DNA from 2 places in the Noviherbaspirillum album genome. Region 1 is predicted to be linked to the other one. Evidence: predicted binding sites of a transcription regulator. Region 1 holds the regulator's gene; the other holds the start of a gene.
The links. Region 1 encodes LexA, which represses DNA repair genes until DNA is damaged. Its sites were predicted from a motif close to ACTGTATNNNNATACAGT; they were not measured.
Positions count from the first base shown of each region.

Region 2: a site for LexA is predicted at 3,020-3,037, ahead of imuA (translesion DNA synthesis-associated protein ImuA). Genes of this name have one in related genera too.

Region 1 covers NZ_JAWIIV010000029.1:59,083-70,911, forward strand. Annotated here, with positions in the region: gene RY831_RS24915 (DEAD/DEAH box helicase) at 1-1,218, opposite strand, end outside; gene RY831_RS24920 (inositol monophosphatase family protein) at 1,398-2,192, opposite strand; gene RY831_RS24925 (RNA methyltransferase) at 2,313-3,071, shown strand; gene lexA (transcriptional repressor LexA) at 3,128-3,790, opposite strand; gene rpsF (30S ribosomal protein S6) at 4,047-4,415, shown strand; gene priB (primosomal replication protein N) at 4,434-4,736, shown strand; gene rpsR (30S ribosomal protein S18) at 4,757-5,041, shown strand; gene rplI (50S ribosomal protein L9) at 5,068-5,523, shown strand; gene RY831_RS24955 (replicative DNA helicase) at 5,902-7,287, shown strand; gene RY831_RS24960 (DUF47 domain-containing protein) at 7,410-8,036, shown strand; gene RY831_RS24965 (inorganic phosphate transporter) at 8,127-9,134, shown strand; gene RY831_RS24970 (PhoH family protein) at 9,402-11,063, opposite strand; gene RY831_RS24975 (peroxiredoxin) at 11,263-11,739, opposite strand.
Region 2 covers NZ_JAWIIV010000022.1:26,767-38,595, forward strand. Annotated here, with positions in the region: gene RY831_RS21820 (error-prone DNA polymerase) at 1-515, opposite strand, end outside; gene RY831_RS21825 (Y-family DNA polymerase) at 698-2,167, opposite strand; gene imuA (translesion DNA synthesis-associated protein ImuA) at 2,183-2,974, opposite strand; gene RY831_RS21835 (GIY-YIG nuclease family protein) at 3,125-4,009, shown strand; gene RY831_RS21840 (hypothetical protein) at 4,167-4,718, opposite strand; gene RY831_RS21845 (RecQ family ATP-dependent DNA helicase) at 4,951-6,630, opposite strand; gene RY831_RS21850 (cold-shock protein) at 6,978-7,181, shown strand; gene RY831_RS21855 (LysR family transcriptional regulator) at 7,358-8,260, opposite strand; gene RY831_RS21860 (sulfite exporter TauE/SafE family protein) at 8,448-9,206, shown strand; gene RY831_RS21865 (hypothetical protein) at 9,331-9,690, shown strand; gene RY831_RS21870 (MarC family protein) at 9,710-10,309, opposite strand; gene RY831_RS21875 (xanthine dehydrogenase family protein molybdopterin-binding subunit) at 10,418-11,829, shown strand, end outside.

The DNA.
Region 1 (11,829 bases):
GCGCCTGCCGCCATTGCCGTTGCCGCCACGTGCTGGCGGAGTATTGCTGCGCAACTGAATCGGCTGCGGGCGGGCATTGGGATCGGGCTCGAACCCGGGGATGACCTCCTGCGGCAGCGAACGCTTGATCAGCTTTTCAATGCCCTTGAGCATGTCGTGCTCATCGACGCAGACCAGGGATACCGCCTCGCCTGTTGCGCCGGCACGGCCGGTACGACCGATCCGGTGCACATAGTCTTCCGGCACGTTGGGCAGGTCATAATTGACCACGTGCGGCAACTGGTCGATGTCAATGCCGCGCGCCGCGATATCGGTCGCAACCAGCACCTGCAGGCTGCCGTCCTTGAATTCGCTCAGGGCACGCGTACGGGCCGCCTGGCTCTTGTTGCCGTGGATGGCCATGCCGGTGATGCCATCCTTGCCGAGCTGTTCGACGAGCTTGTTCGCGCCATGCTTGGTGCGGGTGAAGACCAGGACCTGCGTCCAGTCGTTCGACTTGATCAGGTGCGCCAGCAGCGGATGCTTGCGGTTGCGGTCCACCGGGTGGATTTTCTGGCTGATGACTTCGACGGTGGAGTTGCGCCGCGCCACTTCGATCATTGCCGGCGAATTCAGCAGGCTGTCGGCCAATGCCTTGATCTCGTCCGAGAAAGTGGCCGAGAACAGCAGGTTCTGGCGCTGCTTCGGCAAGATCGCCAGGATGCGGCGGATGTCGCGGATGAAACCCATGTCCAGCATCCGGTCCGCTTCATCGAGAACCAGAATCTCAACGTGCGAGAGATTGACGGTGCCTTGCTGCAGATGGTCGAGCAGGCGCCCCGGCGTCGCCACCAGGATGTCGACGCCGTTGGCCAGCGTCTTGATCTGCGGATTGACATTGACGCCGCCGAAGATGACCGCGGACTTCAGCTTGAGGTACTTGCCGTAGGTGCGCACGCTGTCCTCGACCTGCGCGGCAAGCTCCCGCGTCGGTGTAAGAACGAGGGCGCGGACCGGCCTGGTGCCGGGGGTCTTCGGGAGGGTGGAGGACAGGCGTTGCAGCAGGGGCAGCGTGAAGCCGGCGGTCTTGCCGGTGCCGGTCTGGGCTCCGGCCAGCAGGTCGCCGCCGCACAATACTGCAGGGATGGCCTGGGCCTGAATCGGTGTCGGGGCGCTGTAGCCTTGTTCGGTAACGGCGCGGACGATTTCACTGGCTAGGCCAAGTTCGGAAAAAGACATTGAAACTCACAAGAAGGTGCCTGTTCGGGTATCACGCCCGAAGACAGGCTATCGGTGGAAATGTGTCGAGGCTGTATCAGCGGCGCGGCAGGGGGTAAGGCCTGCGGAATACTGCGCACCCGACTCGGGCAGGTGTCATGTGAAGACACGCCCGACCCGTCCACATTGAAGAGAAAAACTTATTTGGCGAATGGCGACAGCAGGTTGACCATCTGCGCAAACACCTTGGGGCTGCCGGCGATGACATTGCCCTTGTAAAGGTAATCGGAATCGCCGGAAAAATTGCCGACGATGCCGCCGGCTTCGGTGACCAGCAGCGAGCCGGCCGCCATGTCCCAGGTCTGCAGTCCTTTCTCGAAGAAGCCGTCAAGCCGTCCGGCGGCGACATAGGCCAGGTCGAGTGCGGCCGCGCCCGGGCGGCGAAGCCCTGCGCATTTTTCGGTCATGACCTTGAACATCTTCAGGTATTCGTCCAGGCCCGCCATGTCGCGGAACGGGAAGCCAGTACCGATCAGGGCATCGGCCATCTTGTCGCGACGTGCAACACGGATGCGCTTTTCATTCAGATAGGCCCCGGCGCCCTTGGTGGCCGTAAAGAGATCGTTGCGAGTCGGATCGAAGATGACCGCCTGGGTAATCTGGCCGCGCTGCTGCAAGGCGATCGAAACGCAGTATTGCGGAAAGCCGTGGATGAAATTGGTGGTGCCGTCGAGGGGATCGATGATCCAGACATTTTCATTCTCGTCATGGAGATTGCTCGATGCGCCGGACTCTTCGGCAAGGATTGCGTGGTCGGGATATGCTGTTTTCAGAACGTCGATGATCGCCTGCTCGGCGGCCTGGTCCACTTCGGTCACAAAGTCGTTGTGCCTTTTCTCTGTAACCTGGATACGATCGAGATCGAAAGTTGCGCGATTGATAATCGAGGCGGCGCGACGGGCGGCCTTGACCGCCGTATTCAGCATGGGATGCATAGAGGTTCCGTTAAAATTGCGGCTCCCACGCCAACCGCGTTCGGAACCGCATCAAATAATATTAATGAGCAATGCGGCATCGGAGACCTGATTTCGTGCCGCGCAATCCCGCTATTCTAAATGAACCAGCCACAAACCAATACTTCTGTTTTTCCCCGGCTACGCTTCGTGCTTGTCGAAACAAGTCATCCCGGCAATATCGGCGCGGTCGCGCGTGCAATGAAAACAATGGGATTTTCGGAGCTGGTTCTGGTGAACCCGCGGTTCACCGACGCGACCACACAGGAAGAAGCGCTCGCATTCGCCAGTGGAGCACAGGATGTGCTGGAAAAGGCGCGCGTGGTCGGTTCATTCGAGGAAGCCATCGATGGCTGCAACTTCGCGGCTGCATTGACCGCTCGCCTGCGGGAGTTTTCTCCGCCGGTGGCAACGCCAAGGTCGCTTGCCGCGACCCTGGCTGGCGATCCTTTGCTGAATGCTGCACTGGTGTTCGGAAGCGAGCGCTACGGCTTGCCAAACGAGATCATCGAGCGCTGCAACGCATTGATCAATATTCCGGCCAACCCGGCATATTCCTCATTGAACCTTGCGCAAGCCGTACAGATTCTCGCCTATGAGGCGAGGGTTGCTGAAACCGGCAATGAAATTGGTGCCTCGCCCATCGGATTTCAAGGGGAGGCGGCCGGCGTGACGCAGATAGATGGCATGTATGACCATCTAGAAAAAGCCTTGGTCGCCATAGAATTCCTGGATCCGGAGAATCCTAAGAAGCTGATGCCCAGGCTGCGTCGCTTATTTTCGCGGACGCAACTGGAAACGGAAGAGGTCAATATCCTCAGAGGCATTGCTCGCCAGATTCTTGCGAAAACGAAGCATTGAACAGTCTTTGCATATTCAATACTTCGCGCCGATTCAGCGTGGCCTGATGCGGTAAATCAGTGCCAGGAGCGCAGCAAGCCGACCGCCAGGCCTTCAAGGGCAAAGCTTTCATCACCGGAATCAACCCGTATCGGTTCGAAATCGGGATTTTCGGGTAACAGTTCGATCAGCGAACCTGTTTTTTTGTAACGCTTGACAGTCACTTCATCGCCGAGGCGGGCGACGACGATCTGGCCGTTCTTCGCTGTGTCGGATTTCTTGACTGCAAGCAGGTCGCCGTCAAGAATGCCTATGTCCCGCATCGACAAGCCCCTGACCTTGAGGAGATAGTCGGGCTTCGCGGAGAACAATGAAGGGTCGACGCGATAATTGGCTTCGACATGTTCGTTCGCAAGAATCGGCGAACCGGCCGCGACGCGTCCGATCAGCGGCAAGTTCAACTGCATCAGCGATGGATGCGGCAAGGACAGCTGGTGGCCGCCGAAGCGGACGGTGCCGTTGCCGTTCATGTCGAGCAGCCGGATGCCGCGGGAGGTGCCTGGCGAAATTTCAATCGCGCCTTTGCGAGCGAGTGCCTGCAAATGTTCTTCCGCGGCATTGGCCGACTTGAAGCCGAGTTCGCTTGCGATTTCAGCGCGGGTGGGAGGGAAGCCGGTATTGTCGATGGCTTCGCGGATGAGGTTCAGGATTTGCTCCTGGCGTGCAGTGAGTTTGAGCATGGTTCCGGCCCAGGAAATGAACGCGTCTCGCGAGAGAAGAGCCCTGTTGATATAGACAGCCTGTATTTTTATACAGCTTTTGTCCAATTGCAAGCGGCTTTTGACCGTAGCACGGGATAAGGCAAACCGGGCGGAATAAGTCCCTGAAAGTATTGAGCTTTTATTGAGGGCGGGTTATCATAGCGGGCTTTCCTCTTCCCACACCCGTCTTGACGCCGGGGTGGGCGATTGTTTAATCCGTCCATAAGGAGATTACATGCGTCATTATGAAATCGTTTTTATCGTCCATCCGGATCAGAGCGAGCAAGTGCCTGCGATGATCGAGCGCTACAAAGGTATCGTGAGCGCCCGCAACGGCAAGGTGCATCGCGTTGAGGACTGGGGCCGCCGTCAAATGGCTTACATGATCGAGAAACTGGCCAAGGCGCATTACGTCTGCATGAATATCGAGTGCGACGGCGAGACGCTGGCTGAAATTGAAACCAGCTTCAAGTTCAATGATGCCGTCCTGCGTCACCTGACCGTCAAGATGAAGAAGGCCGAGACTTCCCCGTCCCCGATGATGAAGGCTGTGCAGAAGGAAGATGCTGCCAAGAGCCAGCGTTCCGAGGCAACTGCGGCGTAATTGCGTCAGCAGGGGAGTGTGAACCAGTTTCGTCTGATTGCCTCGATTGCCGAACGCGAAGTAATGCGTTACACCCCGGCAGGCATACCGATCGTTTCAGCCAAGCTGATGCATGTGTCGGAGCAGATTGAGGCAGGTATCCCTCGCCAGATTGAATTCGAGATGATCGCCGTCGCGGCCGGAGAAATTTCCGGCCGGTTCAATCAGGCTGAATTGGGCGTCATGTACACGTTCACCGGATTCCTCGCGCGCAAGAACCGCAACAGCAAAAGTCTCGTCTTCCATGTGACGGAATTCGAGACTTATTCACCAGATCACTAGATACAGTACAGGAGCCAACCATGGCATTCGGTAAAAAATTCGACAAGAGCAAACTCAAGCAAAAGCGCCAACAGCAGAACCCGCTGTTCAAGCGCAAGAAATTCTGCCGCTTCACCGCCGCCGGCGTTGAACAGGTAGATTACAAGGACGTCGACACCCTGAAGGACTTCGTCCAGGAAAACGGCAAGATCATGCCGGCACGTCTGACCGGCACCAAGGCGCACTATCAGCGTCAGGTCGACACCGCAATCAAGCGCGCACGTTATCTGGCACTGCTGCCGTACACCGACCTGCACAACGCTTAATTGACGACTGAGAATAGGAGAAAGAAATGCAAGTTATTCTGTTGGAAAAAGTCGTTAATCTCGGCGACCTCGGTGAAGTAGTGAAGGTCAAGGATGGTTATGCACGTAACTTCCTGATCCCCCAGCGCAAGGCCCGTCGCGCCACATCGACAGCAGTTGCCGAATTCGAAGCCAAGCGTGCTGACCTCGAGAAGGCTGCGGCTGAAAAGCTGGCAGCTGCGCAGGCACAGGGCGAGAAGCTCAATGGCTCCACTGTTCAGATCTCCCAGAAAGCCGGCGTTGACGGCCGCCTGTTCGGTTCGGTGACTAACGCCGATATCGCAGCCGCGGTAACCAAGCAGGGCTTCCCGGTCGAGAAGGCTCAGATCCGCATGCCGCAAGGTCCGCTGAAGGTCGTTGGCGAGCATCCGATTTCGGTTGCACTGCACACCGATGTCGTTGCCGAGATCACTGTTTCTATCGTGGGCGAGCAGCAAGTCTGAGTTCAGTAGTACCAGTGCAAAAAGCCAGCGCAAGCTGGCTTTTTTTATTGTGCTTGAAAAACGTGCCCTATCGGGCGGAGCCGTTAGCAATTGGCACTACCACGCTTGACGCGTCGATGCCGCCTGCTGACGGCGCCTGAAAGAGGGTATAACGGTATATGGAACCGGATGTCGTCCACGCCGCCGATACCGTTATTGCCCTTGCCGAAAGATTTTGAATTAAACGAACATAATATTTCCGGGGCTCGTCCCAGGCTTCTTGTCGTGCGGCTTTCATTCGGTTAGCCAATTCACCACATGCAACAAATTTGTGTCACGGAACTGAAATTCCGGTGCCACGCGTATTTCCGTATTGGACGAGAAGGTATAATGCGCGCCATGAATACCCGCACTGATCCCCAGCTGGATGCGCTTCGCATCCCCCCTCATTCCATCGAAGCAGAACAGTCCGTGCTCGGCGGCCTCCTGCTCGACAATGCTGCCTGGGACCGTATTGCGGACTTCGTCAGTGAAGACGATTTCTATCGCTACGACCACCGCGTCATCTTTCAGCACATCGTCAAGCTGATCAATGCAACCCGTCCGGCGGATGTGATCACCGTCTATGAGGCGCTGACCAACAGCGGCAAGGCCGAAGAGGTCGGTGGTCTTACCTACCTGAACGCATTGGCGCAGAACACGCCTTCGGCGGCAAACATCCGCCGCTATGCGGAAATCGTTCGCGATCGCGGCGTGCTGCGCAAACTGATCACGGTATCGGATGAAATATCCGGCCAGGCCTTTAATCCGCAGGGCAAGGAAGTCAAGCAGCTGCTCGACGAAGCCGAATCGAAAATCTTCGCCATCGCGGAGGAGGGCGCGCGCGGAGCCCAGGGCTTTCTTGAAATCCAGCCGCTGCTTACCCAGGTCGTCGAGCGCATCGACGAGCTGTACAACCGCGACAATCAAAACGACATCACCGGCGTGCCCACCGGTTTCGTCGATCTCGACCGGATGACCTCGGGCCTGCAGCCTGGCGACCTGATCATCGTCGCCGGGCGTCCGTCGATGGGTAAGACTGCCTTCTCCATCAACATCGGTGAGAACGTTGCGATTGACAGCGGCTTGCCGGTGGCCGTATTTTCCATGGAAATGGGCGGTGCCCAGCTGGCGATGCGTATGCTCGGTTCGGTGGGGCGCCTCGACCAGCACCGGCTGCGCACGGGCCGTCTGAACGACGAGGACTGGCCGCGCCTGACGCATGCCATCCAGAAGATGAACGAGGTGCAGATCTACATCGACGAGACGCCTGCGCTGAGCTCGATCGAGCTGCGCGCGCGCTCGCGCCGGCTTGCGCGCCAGTGTGGCAGGCTCGGCCTGATCATCATCGACTATATCCAGCTCATGTCGGCCAGTTCGCCGGGTGAAAACCGCGCGACCGAGATTTCCGAGATTTCACGAAACCTCAAGGGATTGGCGAAGGAACTCAATTGCCCCGTCATTGCGCTGTCCCAGTTGAACCGCTCGCTCGAACAGCGCCCGAACAAGCGACCCGTAATGTCCGACTTGCGCGAATCGGGCGCCATCGAACAGGATGCGGACGTCATCCTGTTCATCTACCGGGATCAGGTATATAACCCCGATTCTCCGGACAAGGGTACGGCGGAAATCATCGTCGGCAAGCAGCGTAACGGTCCGATCGGCACCGTGCGACTGACTTTCCTCGGGGAGTACACCAAGTTCGACAATTACACCGGTGGCAACGCGGTATTCGACAACGAGTAGACAATTCGCGGCGCTCCTCGCCATGTGAAATAAGCATTAGACGATCGGTACCAGGCAAGAGGAAAACGGCACCGGAGGAGCGCCGACACCAATTTAACGATACGACATTTGAGAGTGCAATCATGTTCGGACGACTGATGCCCAACGAGGGCAAATTCTTTGATCTTTTCATCCAGCACGGCGAATTGTGCGTCAAAGGAGCGAAGGAAATGGTTGCGCTGATGACCAACTTCGACGACCTGGAAAACCGCGTGCATGCCATCGAAAGCGTGGAAAAGCAGGCCGACAAGGTGACGCACCAGACATTGGATCTGCTGCACAAGACCTTCATCACACCGCTCGACCGCGACGATATCCACAAGCTGATTACCCGCATGGATGACATTCTCGACCTGCTCGAGGATGCCGGCCAGACCATTTCGCTGTATGACATCAAGGCAATCACGCCCGAAGCCAAGCGGCTTGCCGAGCTTTGCCTGGCCTGCACGGAGAAGGTCAAGGCGGCGGTAGGCTTGCTGCACAACATGGATAACTCGACACAGATACTCGGCATCTGCGAGGAAATCGACCGTCTGGAATCGGACGCCGATCACGTAATGCGGGCGGCCATGTCCAAGCTGTTCCGCGACGAGCCCGATGTGCGCAACCTCATCAAGCTCAAGGCAATTTACGAGATTCTGGAAACGGTGACCGACCGCTGCGAAGACGTGGCCAATATTATCGAAGGCATCATCGTCGAAAACGCCTGAGCGAACGGATTTCGCCTGCCGCGGCGCCTCGCTGCACGCCTGCATGAAACGAGGCGCGCAGCGTCTGTCACAGAATAAAATAAGAATCTCATGAATACCCTTCAAATCAGTATCTATACGCTTGCCTTCCTGATCGCGCTGGCGTTGCTGTTCGATTTCATGAATGGCTTCCATGACGCCGCCAATGCGATTGCCACCGTGGTGTCGACCGGCGTCCTGAAACCCCAGCATGCGGTCGCGATGGCCGCCTTCTTCAATGTCATCGCTATCTTCTTCTTCCAGCTCAAGGTGGCCACCACCGTCGGCAAGGGCACGATCGAGCCCGCGGTGGTCGATCACTATGTGGTCTTCGGCGCGCTGGTGGGCGCCATCTTCTGGAATGTGCTGACCTGGTATTACGGAATTCCCTCGTCGTCATCCCACGCGCTGATAGGCGGCCTGGTCGGCGCCGCGGTTGCCAAGGCCGGCACGAGCTCACTCATTTCATCGGGGCTCATCAAGACCATTTCCTTCATCGTGCTGTCACCGCTGCTCGGGTTCGTGTTCGGCACCATCATGATGGTGCTGGTGTCGTGGCTGTTCGTGCGATCGACGCCGCAGCGCGTGGACAAATGGTTCCGCCGCATGCAGCTGGTGTCCGCTTCCATGTACAGCCTCGGTCATGGCGGCAACGATGCGCAGAAAACCATGGGCATCATCTGGATGCTGCTCATCGCTGCCGGTTACTCGACGGCGAGTGATCCGCTGCCGATGTGGGTCGTCCTCACCTGCTATGCGGCCATCGGCCTGGGTACCTTGTTCGGTGGCTGGCGCATCGTGAAAACCATGGGCCAGAAGATCACCAAGCTCAAGCCGGTAGGCGGGTTCTGCGCGGAGACAGGCGGGGCGATCACGCTTTTCCTTGCGACCGGGCTCGGCATTCCGGTGTCGACTACGCACACAATCACCGGCGCGATCGTCGGCGTCGGCTCGTCGCGCAAGATGTCCGCGGTTCGCTGGGGTGTCGCCGGCAATATCGTCTGGGCCTGGGTATTCACCATTCCGGCATCCGCCTTCGTCGCGGCGATTGCATGGTGGGTCGGAACCAAGATCCTGTAACTGTAATCTTCGATACTGAAGCGGTTTCGCCCTGGCCTACCTGCCGATCCCGGACAGATTGCCGCCGGCACTGCGTTGTGACTCCTTGCCATGGCTTGGCCATGTCGCGTCGCCACGCCTTGTTCCAGCGGCAATCTGCCTCGGCCTCGACTAGGCCGGTCAGGGCGAAGCCGCTCTAGATAAACAAAAAAGCCTGCAATGCTGCAGGCTTTTTTATTGCGCCGCGCCTGATTCGAGCAGGCCGGGCAGGCACAGGTGAGCTATGCCTTAAAGCACATCGCTCGCATGGTCCGCGAGGCGGGAGCGCTCGCCGCGAGCCAGCGTCACGTGCCCGCTGTGCGACCATCCCTTGAAGCGGTCCACCACGTAGGTCAGGCCGCTCGATCCTTCCGTGAGATACGGCGTGTCGATCTGCGCGATATTGCCGAGGCAGATGATCTTGGTGCCCGGGCCGGCGCGCGTGACCAGGGTCTTCATCTGCTTGGGCGTCAGGTTTTGCGCTTCATCGATGATCAGGAACTTGTTGACGAAGGTCCGGCCGCGCATGAAATTGAGCGACTTGATCTTGATGCGCGAGCGGATCAGGTCCTGGGTGGCGGCACGGCCCCATTCGCCTGCGTCGTTGTCGGACTTGTTCAGCACTTCCAGGTTGTCGTCGAACGCGCCCATCCACGGCGACATTTTCTCTTCCTCGGTGCCCGGCAGGAAGCCGATGTCTTCGCCCACCGGCACGGTCACGCGGGTAACGATGATTTCGTTGTAGAGCTTGGTTTCCAGGACCTGAGCCAAGCCTGCCGCCAGCGCGAGCAGGGTCTTGCCGGTGCCGGCCTGGCCGAGCAGGGTGACGAAATCGCACTCGGGATTCATCAGCAGGTTCAGCGCAAAGTTCTGTTCGCGGTTGCGGGCGGTGACACCCCAGACGCCGTTCTTGCCATGGGTGTAGTCGCGCAGCGTCTGCAGGACCGCGGTCTTGCCGTTGATCTGCTTGACCTGACCGTAGAACGACGCTTCGCCGTTGTTCGGTTCCAGGAAGACGAACTGGTTGACCAGCAGGGAAGGCACGACCGGGCCGGTGACGCGATAGAAGGTATAGCCTGTGCCGTGCTTGTTTTCCTGCCAGGATTCCATGCCCTTGGCATGCTTGTTCCAGAAATCGTCCGGCAACTGAACGATGCCCGAGTAGAGAAGATCGGTGTCTTCGAGGACGTGATCGTTCAGGTACTCTTCCGCCGGCAAGCCCATCGCACGCGCCTTGATGCGCATGTTGATGTCTTTCGACACCAGCACCACCGGACGGCCGGGATACTGCGCTTCGAGCGCCCGCACCACGCCCAGGATCTGATTGTCCGCCTTGCCTTGCGGCAGACCTTCCGGCAGTTCGATATTCTGCAGCGTGGTCTGGAAAAACAGCCGGCCCTTCGCATCCTTGTTGCCGAGCTTGGCCAGCGGAATGCCGGTTTCTATCTCGTGCTCGGCCACGCCTGCCACCAGCGCATCGAGCGAGCGCGATACCTGGCGAGCGTTGCGGGCGACTTCGGACATGCCTTTCTTGTGGTTGTCGAGTTCCTCCAGCGTCATCATCGGCAGGTAGACGTCGTGTTCCTCGAAACGGAACAGGGACGTCGGATCGTGCATCAGCACGTTGGTATCCAGGACAAACAGCTTGGTTACGCCTTGCCTGTCCGCCGTACGGCCGGCTCCCGATTTGACCAGCGTTTCCACAGCCTTGGGCTTGGCGGCGCGCGTCTTCGCTGCCGGCGCCTTCTCGGTGGTTCGGGCGCGTGCCTGCGGCGGGGTGTCTTCGATGGGTGGGGGTGTGGATTCAACCAGCGTCATTACAGGTTTTACCGATTTGCCTTTCTCTGCCTTCGGGTATTCCTGCGGGGAGAGTAGTGTTCCTGGTTTGGTCGGTAATTTTGGCAGTGGCATCAGGACCTCAGTCTAGAAAATGTTGAATTGACGGCTCGTCGGAGGTTAAACAGCTGCTGCAAGGTGGGTTTGCGGGTTGAGAAGGGAGGCGGGTGGAAACTGCAGAGCAAAAAGGCCGTTTGAGGGGGAGGCTCGATGCCTCTTCCACAAACGGCCTTCTGAGAAATAAAGCTTTTAGATTCAATGTATTTTGTATTCTCTACGCAAGTGCCTTCACAAACTCGAGGACTTCGTCCACGTGCCCGGGCACCTTTACTCCACGCCATTCTTTCACCAACTTCCCGTTGCCGTCAATGATAAATGTCGTACGCTCAACTCCGCGTACCTGTTTACCGTACATGTTTTTCATCTTCATGACATCGAACAAATTACACACCGTCTCGTCCGGATCCGAAATGAGCTCGAAGGGCAGGTCGAGCTTGGCCTTGAAACCTTCGTGCGACCGGATACTGTCCCTGCTGATACCGAAGATCTCGGTATTGGCAGCCTGGAACTGCGGATAAAGGTCCCGGAAATGCAGGCCTTCGGTCGTGCAGCCCGGCGTATTGTCCTTCGGATAGAAGTAGATCACGACGGTTTTGCCCTGGTAATCGGACAAGTTGAAGGTCTTGTCGCCGGTCATGGGCGCTGAAAAATCGGGTACGTTCAGGTTCAATGCAGAGGGGCTTTCGGCCACGTTGGTCTCCTGGTCCGGGTAGGTGGTCGCTGATGGCGACGATTGAATATCGGTTGCTGTCGGTAGCAGCAACCCAACCATGGATGTTAG
Region 2 (11,829 bases), on a different contig from region 1:
CGCGCCATCCATGCCGCCTGCGAATCCAGTTCCTCGGCGTCGAGGCCATGCAAGGGCAGCAGGAGGGCAAGGCAGCCAGGCATGCCGCGCAGGTGGGCATGGTCTTGCTGCGGCGCGGTGAAGTCGTCCGGCGTGAGGAGGTAGCTTCCTTTTTGCGCGCGCGTGCGCGCCAGCGTGATCAGTTCCGACAGGTTGCCGTAGCCGTCCCTGTCGGCGGCAAGCAGGATCAGGGAAAATGCCGGCCTGCCGTCGGCGTGGGTGAGCCGGAAAAAGCTGCCGATGATGAGATGCAGCCCGCACTGCTTCGCTTCGCCATGCGCGCGCACCACGCCGGCCAGCGAGCACTCGTCGGTCAGGGCCAGCGCGGCGTACCCGAGCTGGGACGCGCGCAGCACGAGTTCTTCCGGATGCGAGGCGCCGTGCAGGAAAGTGAAATTGGAAAGGCAATGCAGTTCGGCATACTCGGGCAGCAGGGAAGGCAGATCGGAAGACTTCGATGGAGGGTCGGCGCGCACGTTGTTTTTGATAAATACTGTATAAAAATACAGTATAAATCGGCAAGCTGCCTTTTTGCCAATGCAAATGCTGTGCTTTTGCCGGACCTTGCGTTGAAGCTTGCCAAGCGTTGTTCAGCAACTGCATCCAGGCCACCGGCTCCGGATATTCCGCTGGCTTTCGATTTTTTATTTCCGAACCCTCAACCGAACAAGCCCTGCAGGAACCAGCAGGCCTCCACGCCGTGACGCTCGCGGTAGATCCAGTAGAAATTCGAGTTTTCGGCTTGCGCGACGAAATAGTCGCGCATGATCAGCCTGCCATCCCACCAGCCGCACTCGATGCGTTCCGGTCCCTTCACCATGCGCAGCGGAGAACCATAAAAAGGGCGTTCATTGCGGACAAGCAGTTCGATCGGCTGCTTGAGCAGCCAGAACGGTCTTTCCGCATAACAGGCGAGCCGGCTTGCGGCAAGTTGCGAAGCCTGGCCCGGTGCCCAGGCATTCGAAACTTCCGGGCGATGATCGGCTTGCGGCGCAGGCGCCAGCACGCCATGGTCGCCCAGCCGCGCCTTGAGAAGCTCCAGCAGGCGGTGGAAGTCGACCGGCGTTCCGCCAGGCTCGGGAAACAGCGATTCGGTAGGCGGCAGCATGGCGGAAAGCTGGACCGCTTCAAGCCGCAAGCCGATCAGCGGCGCGACAAGCTCGATGCGGCCCAGCCTTTCCTTGAGCAGGCGCGTCAGGTGCTCCTCCTGCCACACCGGTTCGGCCAGTGCGATTTCCAGCGGCGTGGGCGCAATCGCGGTGCGGCCGCGCTCATGTTCAAGCAGCAGGAGGAAGCGCGACACCGCCAGCTGCCGGGCAACCAGCCATCCAGTCATCTGCAGCAGTAGCCGCCGCGCGGCGAACAGCGCCGACTCGGCATGCTCGATGCGATCGGGCAGCTCCATCCGGACGGCAAAATGCTGCGGCGGCTGCACCCAATCGTGCAGTTCGGCGGCCTGCCCATAGGCCCGGTCGAGCGCATCCAGCACACTTTTGTCGCATCGCCGCAGCAGGCCGGCGCGAGGCAGCTTGCGCAGGCCGGCCAGCGTCCTGCAGCCGATGCCTTCGAGCCACGGCAGGTAAGGCTGTACTTGCGGCAGCAGGGCGCAAGGCAGCGCATCGAGACGGCGCGCCATGCTTTCCATGCGTATCATCCGGCGCCGCGCCGGCCTGCGGCCTGACCGGGCATAAGCCAGCAGCCATGCTGCCTGTGCCGTCGGCGCCATGCTGATCTGCGGCGTGAAACCGAGCGCACGGACGCCATGCCGCACCAGCCGGGCCAGCGCCAGGCGGCCGCCGAATGCACGCAGGCTGGCAGTCACATCGAGCAGCAGGCTGCTGTGTTCGGCAAAAGCCACTTCCGGCGTGTACTGCAGCAGGGCGAGGGCGATGCTGTCGAGCGCTTCCCGCTCCCTGGCATCGTCGCGTTCATGCAGCGTTGCATCAGGGCAGATCATCTGCACGCCGGCGGCGCGCATGCCGATACGCACGCCGGCATGCGCCGCCTGCGGACTCGTCGCCATCACGTATCCACGTTCGAGGATTACATGCCTGCCGGGTTCGCTCCAGCATGGCCGCAGGCTTTCAAGCGGAAGCCAAGGCAGATGTACGCCGATCCAGGATCGCATCGGTTCCCGCCGCGTTCAATTAACGCGATGGGCCGGGACTTCGGCAGCCATCACCCCGACAAGAGAAGCAGCAGCCGGCGCCTGCACTGCGTTCTCTGCCAATGCCCCGGCCTGGTGCCGGGAAGGAGCGCCTTGCGGGGCATTGAACGGATGCGGTGCTGCCGGCATGTCGTTCATGCGCAGGAGAATCGGATCATCGCGGAGCGGTCCGCGGCGCTTGACGATCTGGATCTGCAAGCCCTCGGCCGCGGGACGCAGGGCCAGGCGCAGCGGCGCCGGAGAAGCATCGCGCATGCAGGCCAGCGGACGCATTAGCCAGAACAGCGTGTCGCTTCCCTGCGCGGCGAGATGAAGGCGCCGCAGCGACTCGGTGCGCAGGTGCGATTGCCAGAAGAGCAGTGCACCGCAACTGCCGTTGTTAAGGATCTGCTCCGCGCTCCACAGCGCATCCGCGCTGCGAGCGGCCTGGATCCAGAGCAGGCTGTCAATCGGCAGACCCCAGTTTGCCCAGGCCGAAACGTGAGGCAGATGCGGCGGCTGTACCAGCGCGATGCGGCGCTTGCCTGCGATGGCACTGAAGGCGGAACGCAGCAGACGGATTTCGCCGATGCCCGGCTGCTCCATCATCAATTCGATCAGGCTGCCCTTCGGCCAGCCGCCGTTCGGCAGTTCCTTGTCCAGCAACGAATAGCCGGTGGCTGTTACCGCGCAATGGCCCGATGCCATCTGATCAGCTCGCCATACCGCATGGGACAGGGAGGACAGGCCTCCATCGGGCGGCCTTGCGGTGGAAACTAATGTGGGCATGCGGACCTCCTAATCTTTTCATGGCGATGCTAGGCATCAATTTATACTGTATAAATATACAGTATAACGTGGAGGCAGCTTAGTCGATTTTTGGTCAAATTTGTATGTGATTGATCTGTCTTTATTTTTTCTTAAAGATTTTTGTACCTTATGCAACCCCGTGTCACTTCCCTAGGCTTGCTGATCAAGCCTAACCCCGCCGATACCTTCGAGTATCCGCACCATATCGATCGCGCCAGTCTCGACGCCTTGCCTTCCAAGCCCGGCATTTACATCTTCCGGGACGAGAATGACCGGCCTCTTTATATCGGCAAGAGCATCAACATCCGCACGCGCGTGCTATCCCATCTCCGTACGCCAGAGGAAGCGCGCATGCTGCAGCAAAGCAGCCATGTCGAATTCCAGCGCACCGCCGGCGACATCGGAGCCCTGCTGCTGGAGTCGCGCCTGATCAAGGAAATGCAGCCGCTGCACAACAAGAAGCTGCGGCGCACGCGCGAGATGTGCTCGTTGCGTCTTGGCGCACATGTGAAATCGGTGCCGGAAGTGGTCTATGCGCGAGATCTCGATTTTGCCTGCACAACCGATCTCTACGGCTTGTTCGCCACGCGCAGGGCGGCGCAGGAAAAGCTGCGCGAAATCGTCGAGATGCAGATGCTGTGTCCGGGATTGACCGGGCTCGAAGCCGCCACGCGCGGCAGGGCCTGCTTTGCGCATCAGATATCGCGGTGCCTCGGCGCCTGCGTCGGCGTCGAGACGGCGCAAGAGCATTACCGGCGCCTCAAGGCGGCATTGAATGAAATGCGGGTGATGATCTGGCCATACGAAGGCGCGATGGGCATCGTCGAGGAATGCGACGGCTGGAAGCAAACCCATGTGGTGGACCACTGGGCCTATCTCGGCTCGATCGACCATGCCAAGGGACGAAAACCTGTCAAGCGCCCGGCCCGGCGTGCATTCGATGTCGATACCTACAAGATACTGGTCAAGCCCATGCTGCGCGGCGAATTGTTCATACAGCCGGTCCGGCTATGAAATTCGGAAGGCAGGCGCCGTTTCCTGTGCCGGGCTAGCGGGATGGAATAAGCAAATGCATGTGCAATGCATCGAACTTTTCGCCAAGGCCGCACGAAATGAAAAAGCCGTACGCCGGCATGCGCCGGGTACGGCCTTGGTCTGGATGAGGCTTCGATTATTTCGAAGCGCCGCCTGCGCTGCCGCCGGTACCGCCCGCACTGCCGCCGGAAGGGGAAGTCGTGCTGCCAGCGGAGTCGGTAGTGCCGCCTGTTGTGCCGCCTGTTGTGCCGCCTGCGCTGGAACTGGTATCGCTGCTCGTGGTGCCCGCGCTGCCGGTCGTGCCGCCTGTGCTGCCGCTGCTGCCCGGAGTGCTCGATCCTCCCGCGGTGCCGCCAGTGCTGTCAGTGCTGCCGCCAGGAGTGGCGCCTGCGCTCGAGGCATCGCTGCCAGTGCCGCCCGGTGTTGCGCCGGTGGTCCCGCCTGCAGTGCTTCCGGTGCTGCCGGCCGCGCCTGGAGTCGTGGCGCCTGTGCTGCTATCGGTGCTGCCAGTGCTGCCTGCCGCACCGGTGCTGCCTGTGGTTCCGCCAGTGGCTCCGGTGCTGCCTGTGGCACCAGCGCTGCTGCTGGTGCTGCCGGCGTCTGCGCCGGCGGTGCCGCCGTCTTTCTTGTCGCAAGCAGCCAGGGTCAGCGAGGCGACGAGCGCCGCGAGCAATACTGAATATTTCATGTTGGTTCCTCTCAAGAAAATATAGTTGTAAGCCGATACACGGCCATTGGAGAAACTTGGTTGGCTTAAGTGCCTGCACAAGCTTTGATAAATCTCAATGCGAATATGTTTTTTTCAACAAATGAACCGGATTTCAGCTTATGCATGAATGCGCATAGCGTGCATTAATCATGCAAGCTACATGAAGCCGGCCGGATAGCAGCACCGTTTCCACTTCCGCTTCCGGTGCGCCTCAGGCAGCTTTCACATAATCGCGCAGGAAGGTCTTGGTCTGCCGGTCCGGGAAGATGATGGTTACCTTGTCGCCCGCAGAGGAGACTACGCGGCCCTCCCCGTACTTCGGAACGCGCACCGCCGTACCGACATCCGGCAACGGGTCCTTGTCCTCGCGCAGCGAAGGAGGTGCATGGTCGCGTATGTGTTCGGGACTCAATGCCTGTTCCGGCGGCTGCCTGCAATTGTCGCAACCGCCGCAATGCGACCAATCGGCCTCTTCGCCGAAATAGTCAATCAGCACTTTCCAGCGACAGAAACCGGTCTGCGCATAAAACACCATGCGTTCCAGGGCTTCATGATCCCTGGCTGTCTTGTCGCGGTAAGTCTCGACGAGCTGCGCCAGATCCTTGGGCTTGGCCCGGACCCTGGTTACGCGATAGGCCAGTTCATCATTCTGCTCCTGCAGTCCGCCATCCCGTAGCAGTTTGAGCGATACCTGCAAACGCGCATCCGACAATTCTTCCAGTTCTTCATGCAGGCGCGCGAAGGACACGAAACTGCCATTGGCGGACAAGGCCTGCAAGGCCGAATAGACCGAACTCAGGTCATCAACACCGGGATAGCGGCGAGCCAGGAAAAACTGCTGTACCTGCTTGTCCTTCGCCTGGTAGAGCAGTATGCAGTCGGCCGGCTCGCCGTCGCGTCCCGCGCGTCCCGACTCCTGGTAATAGGCTTCGAGATTGCCCGGTATCTGATAATGGATCACGAACCGGATGTCCGCCTTGTCGATCCCCATGCCGAATGCATTGGTGGCGACCATGATGCGGCTTTCGCCGTTCATGAAGGCGTCCTGGTTCTGCGAGCGGATCTTCGCCGAAAGCTGGCCGTGATAATAGGTGACGCTTTCACCGGCTTCCTTCAGCGCCTCATGCACTTCTTCCACAGCCTTTACCGTCGCCGCATAGACGATGCCGGAGCCTTCCTCCTCTCGCACCAGGCGCAGGATCTGGCTCAGCTTCTCGCCATCGTCGGTCACCGCGATCGCGCGATAGTGAAGATTTGACCGGTATATGCCTGTATTTATGACATGCATGTCATCCAGGCCCAATTGCTTTGAGATGTCCGTTACCACTTCGTCCGTGGCGGTGGCGGTCAGCGCCAGCACGGTCGGATTGCCCAGTGCCTTGATGGCGGCCCCGAGATTCAGGAAGGCGGGGCGGAAGTCATGGCCCCATTGCGAGATGCAATGCGCCTCGTCGATGACAAACAGGCTGATCTGGTTGTGGGCAATGGTTTCCATGAAGCCCGGATCCGAAAGACGCTCGGGTGTCACGAATACGAACTCGTGATCCGCCTGCTTGATGCTTTCGAGCACCGAGGCCTCTTCACGCGTGGTCAGGGTGCTGTTGACCTCCGCCGCGCCTACGCCCGCGCTTTCCAGCTTGGAGGCCTGGTCCTTCATCAGCGAAATCAACGGGGATACGACGATGGTCATCCCCGGCATTTTCAAGGCGGGCAGCTGATAGCACAGGGACTTGCCGGCGCCGGTAGGCATGATGGCCAGGGTATGGCAGCGGCGCAGCACGCTGTCGATGACTTCTTTCTGCCCCGGCCGGAGTTCTTCAATGCCGAAGGTTTCATTGAGCGTCTCGTGCAATTCCGCTCTCGATATTCTCGAGGTCGAACGGCGCGCCATGAAAGAGGAGGGCGAGATTTTTCGGCCGCCACTCCTTGCCGACGGCGTGGTATGGATAGACATGAATCAGCAACTCCGAGTCAAATTGGTCCGTTGCCCGATGCAGCATTCATGCCTGGAACGATGATGCTGGAATGCATGCTTTTCCCTATGAAAAGCCACCGAAAACCTCGCATGGCCGACATGAGAAAAAACTAAAATTTATTCAACCATGGACGGCATATCGGTTACAATGACCGCACCGATTGAAGTTTGAACTAGTAGTGCAGTATTTGTCTGTCATTTCTTTCTTGCTTCAAAGGATCGACCCGGGCGCAAGCCCAATTTAACTGATAGGAATGTAAGTAATGGCAACAGGTACTGTTAAATGGTTCAACGACGCTAAAGGCTTTGGTTTCATCACTCCGGACGAAGGCGGCGAAGATCTGTTCGCGCACTTCTCCGCGATCCAGTCCAATGGCTTCAAATCGCTCAAGGAAAATCAGCGCGTTTCTTTCGAAGTCACGACTGGCCCGAAGGGCAAGCAGGCTTCCGCGATCCAGCCGCTGTAATAGCAAGCTGATCCACGCGCAATGAAAAACCCCGGCATGCCGGGGTTTTTTTCGTGCTGCGCATCATCTGCACGGTCTACCGGATTGCTTCAATACTATTCGCTACCCAGCTGGAAGTGCGATCCCGCGCATGACCGGATTCCAGTGAAAGACCTGCAATCCCGTTTCAGCATCGCTCACTTGCGCCAGTAGTCGGGCGCAGCATAGGCATGCCGCAGGAAGTCCACGAATGCACGGATGCGCAATGGCAGATGGCGCCGCTGTGCAAATACCGCATAGATATCATTGCCGGGCGCCGCGAATTCGTCGAGTACCGTGACGAGCTGGCCGGCCTCGATGGCGCTGCCCACTTCCCACATCGAGCGCCACGCAAGGCCCTTGCCGGACAAGGCCCATTCATGCAGAACGGCCCCGTCGTTGCACACCATGTTTCCGCCCACTTTGAAAGTGACATTCCTGCCATTCTGACGGAAGGTCCAGCCCCGCTGGCTCCCTTCGCTGCTCATTGCCAGACAGTTGTGCTTGGCAAGGTCGTCCAGCGACGCGGGTGTGCCATGGCGCTTCAGATAAGACGGTGAGGCCACGACAACGCGCTTGTTGTCCGCCAGTTTGACCCCGATCAGATTCGAATCCGACAATGCCGCAATGCGGATGGCCACGTCGATGCCTTCGCCGATCAGGTCCACCACCCGGTCATTCAGATTCAGCGTTACCGCAACATCGCGATGCTCGGCCAAAAAAGAAGGGATGAGCGGTGCGACGTGCTGGCGGCCGAAACCGGCGGGCGCGGAAATGAGCAGATGACCGCTGGCCCTTGCGCTGCGCTCGGATACGGCGGCTTCCGCATTTTCCAGGTCCGCCAGGATCTTCTGGCAATCGTCGAGGAAGGCGATGCCTTCGTTGGTCAGTGCAATCTTGCGCGTGCTGCGCTGAAGCAGCTTGACGCCAAGCCTTTCTTCCAGTGCATCAAGCCTGCGCCCGATCATCGCCGGCGCGATTCCTTCGGCACGCGCCGCCGCCGACAGACTGCCCTTGGCAGCGACATCCACAAACGTGGAAATTTGCTTGAACTGGTCCATGCCCGGAAGATAGGGGATTTGATATTAAAACGCAATAATAAAGTGATTAATCGTTCAGCCTTTGCTTAATTATATTTAATATACTTGCGCAAGCGGAGAAGCGGTTGAACTGGAGAAAGCAAAGCCATGGCTGCAGAACCGCGTGCCTTTGTGGAACGCAAATATTACGAAACAACGGAGATCATCAATGACAGGCTGGCAAATCGCACTCGTGGGCATCGCGGCTTTTTGCGCGGGAGCGATGAATTCGGTGGCCGGCGGCGGCACCTTCTTTTCCTTTCCGGCCCTGCTGGCCGTTGGCGTCCCGCCGGTAGCGGCGAACGCCAGCAATTCGGTGGCGCTCTGGCCGGCAAGCCTGTCCGGCGCATGGGCATACCGCAAGGAACTGGCAAGATACAAGCGCTACCTGATTCCCATGGGGATCGTTTCCTTCATCGGCGGGATCGGAGGCGGACTCCTGCTGCTCTCGACCAAGGATGCCACCTTCTCGAAGCTCATCCCCTGGCTGCTGCTGTTCGCCACGATCCTGTTCGCCTTTTCCGGGAAGATTTCCTCTTGGCTGCGCGGCACGGAATCCGGCAAGCCCGGCAACAGCCCAAGCTCGCTTGCCGGGCAGGCGGTGGTGTCGGTCTACGGCGGCTTCTTCGGGGCCGGAATGGGTATCCTGATGCTGGCAAGCCTTGCCATGGCCGGCCATGACGACGTCCACGAGATCAACGCCATCAAGAATCTGCTGTCGGCCATTATCTACAGCGTGACGGTGCTGACTTTCGTCGCGGCCGGCGCGGTCGACTGGCCCTATACCCTAATCATGCTGGCCACGGCGACGCTCGGCGGTTACTGGGGAGCCACTATCGCGCGCAAGATCCCGGCACTGTGGCTGCGCCGTTTCATCATTACCGTAGGCATGCTGCTGACGGTGTTTTACTTCTACAAGACACTCTGATTCAATCCCGGGTGATGTGATGTCACTGCGCCGGATCGACAGAAGCGTTGCGCGAAAACCGCTTAAGCCCCCTCAATGCAGCCCTTTGAATATGCGTGCAAGCTTTTGGGCAAAGGGGGGTGAAATGAATCTGCGCTCGATCGACGCCGATGCTTTGCTGCTTGCCTATGCGGATGCGCATGGTGCGGCGCCACACGAGCGCGGCAGGCTCGAAGCAGCCTTGCTGCATCCGCTCACCGTCGCCGCGGCCGGCGACGCCGACATCGCCGACATCGCCGTGGCATACATGCGCGGCATGCTGGAGTACGCGCCATTTTCGCAAGCCAATGCAGGTGCCGGCCTGCTTGCGATGGAACTCTTCCTCCTGCAGAACGGATGGGACATCTCCGCGCCGAGCGAGGAGCGGCTGCAGATGCTGCACAGGCTGGAAGCCGGCCAATGCTCCGACCGGGAATTCGGCGACTGGCTGCGCCGGAGCCTTTAGAACAATTGAACAATTCGCTTCAAAGCGACTTCACATAGGCGCGGATACCGGCAAGCAGCATCTCGACCGCCATCGCGGTAAGGATCAATCCCATCAGGCGTTCGAATGCCGTCATGACGCGGGTGCCAAGCACGCGCTGCATGCGCTCGGCGCTCAGCAGCACCACCAGCCAGATCACCGCGACCGCCAGCAGGACACCCACATGCAGCATCGTTTCCACGGTGCTGGTGGACGAAAAAAGCAGGACCGTCACCAATGCCGAAGGGCCCGCCAAGGCCGGAACGGCGAGCGGCACGATGAACGGTTCGCCCGCTTCACCACCATCGCCGAAGACCCCCCCGGGCTGCGGAAATACCATGCGCAGCGCGATCAGGAACAGGATGACGCCGCCGCCGATGCGCAAGGCGATGTCGGTAAGCTGCAGGGCATTGAGGAAATGCCGCCCGAAGAACATGAACACCAGCAGGAGCAGAAACGCGATCGCACATTCCCGGAAAATCACTTTTCCCCGTCGCGCCGGCGGCACATTGGACAGGGCGCTTGCGAACAGCGGCACGTTGCCGAACGGGTCGGTGACGAGCAGCAGAATGATGAAGGCTTGGAAAAAATTCTCGGTCATGGCTTGTTAGGCTGTTGAAATCGAACGACGCCGGGTGCGAACGTACCCTGCCGGACGGCGAATGTCGTAGCATGCCATAAAGGTCACAGAACAAAATACGGACGAGATATGCGATCCACCGAAGCAAAAAGGAAATCCCGCCGCCGGTTTCTGCTTGGCGGACTGGGCGTCGCCGGCGCGCTCGTCGTCGGCTGGGGCATCATGCCGCCGCGGCAGCGCCTGCAGCTGTCGACCCCTTTGCCCGCGAAGGAAGGCGAAATCATGCTCAACGGCTGGATTCGCATGGCGCGCGACGGCATCGTGACCATCGCCATGCCGCAGTGCGAAATGGGCCAGGGCGTGTTCACCGCCTTGCCGATGCTGGTAGCGGAAGAGCTCGATGTGCCGCTGGAACGGGTGAGGATCCAGCAGGCCCCGATCGACAGGATCTTCGGCAACATGGCGGTGCTCACCGATAGTCTGCCGTTTCATCCGGACGGCGCCGGGACTCTCAAGGAGACCATGCGCTGGTTCACTGGCAAGGCCGCGCGCGAGCTCGGCTTGATGATCACCGGCGGCTCGACGTCGGTCAAGGACGCATGGATTCCGATGCGCGAAGCCGGCGCCGCTGCGCGTGCCATGCTGGTGGCGGCGGCGGCCGCCGAATGGAATGCCGACTCCGCCGATTGCCGCACCGAGGCCGGCACCGTCCTGCATGCCGACGGCAGGCGCGCCGCCTATGCAGATCTCGCGGAAAAGGCGCTCGGCAGCCGGCCCGCCGTCATCCGCCTCAAGAGCCCAGAGCAATTCAAGCTGATCGGCACGCCGCAGCTTCGGCGCGATTCCATCGCCAAGGTCAATGGAACAGCCGCGTTCGGCATGGATGTCCGCCCGCCGGGCATGCTGCATGCCGCGGTGAGGATGGCGCCGACCATCGGCGGCACCGTGCGCGCATTCAATGCCGATGCGGTCAGGGGCATGCCGGGCGTGGTGAGCGTGGTCGATTTTTCCGGTGCGGCGGCTGGCATGGCAGGCCTGGCCGTTGTGGCAAAAACCTGGTGGCAGGCGCGGCAGGCCGCGATTGCCTTGCCGGTCGAATGGAATCCCGGCCCGCACGCCGGCCTGTCGACGGCAAGCGTGTTCCGCGAACTCGAAGCGCGCATCAATGCGGATTCGGGCTATGTGTACCATGAAGCGGGCGAGCCGGATCCGATGAAGGCCGGCGTGAAAACCGTGGAGGCGGAATACCGGGCGCCGTTTCTCGCGCATGCGGCAATGGAGCCGGTCAATTGCACCGCGCAGGTCAAGGATGGGAAGGTCACGCTCTGGGTTCCCACCCAGGTGCCCAGCCTCGCCATCAATGCGGCTGCACGCATTGCGAAAACGGATGCCGCGAACGTCGAACTGCATGTGACTTACATCGGCGGCGGCTTCGGACGCAGGCTCGAGACCGACATGATCGCCCAGGCCGTCGCCATCGCCGCGCAGGCCAATGGCCTGCCGGTGCAGGTGATATGGAGCCGCGAGGAGGACATGATGCA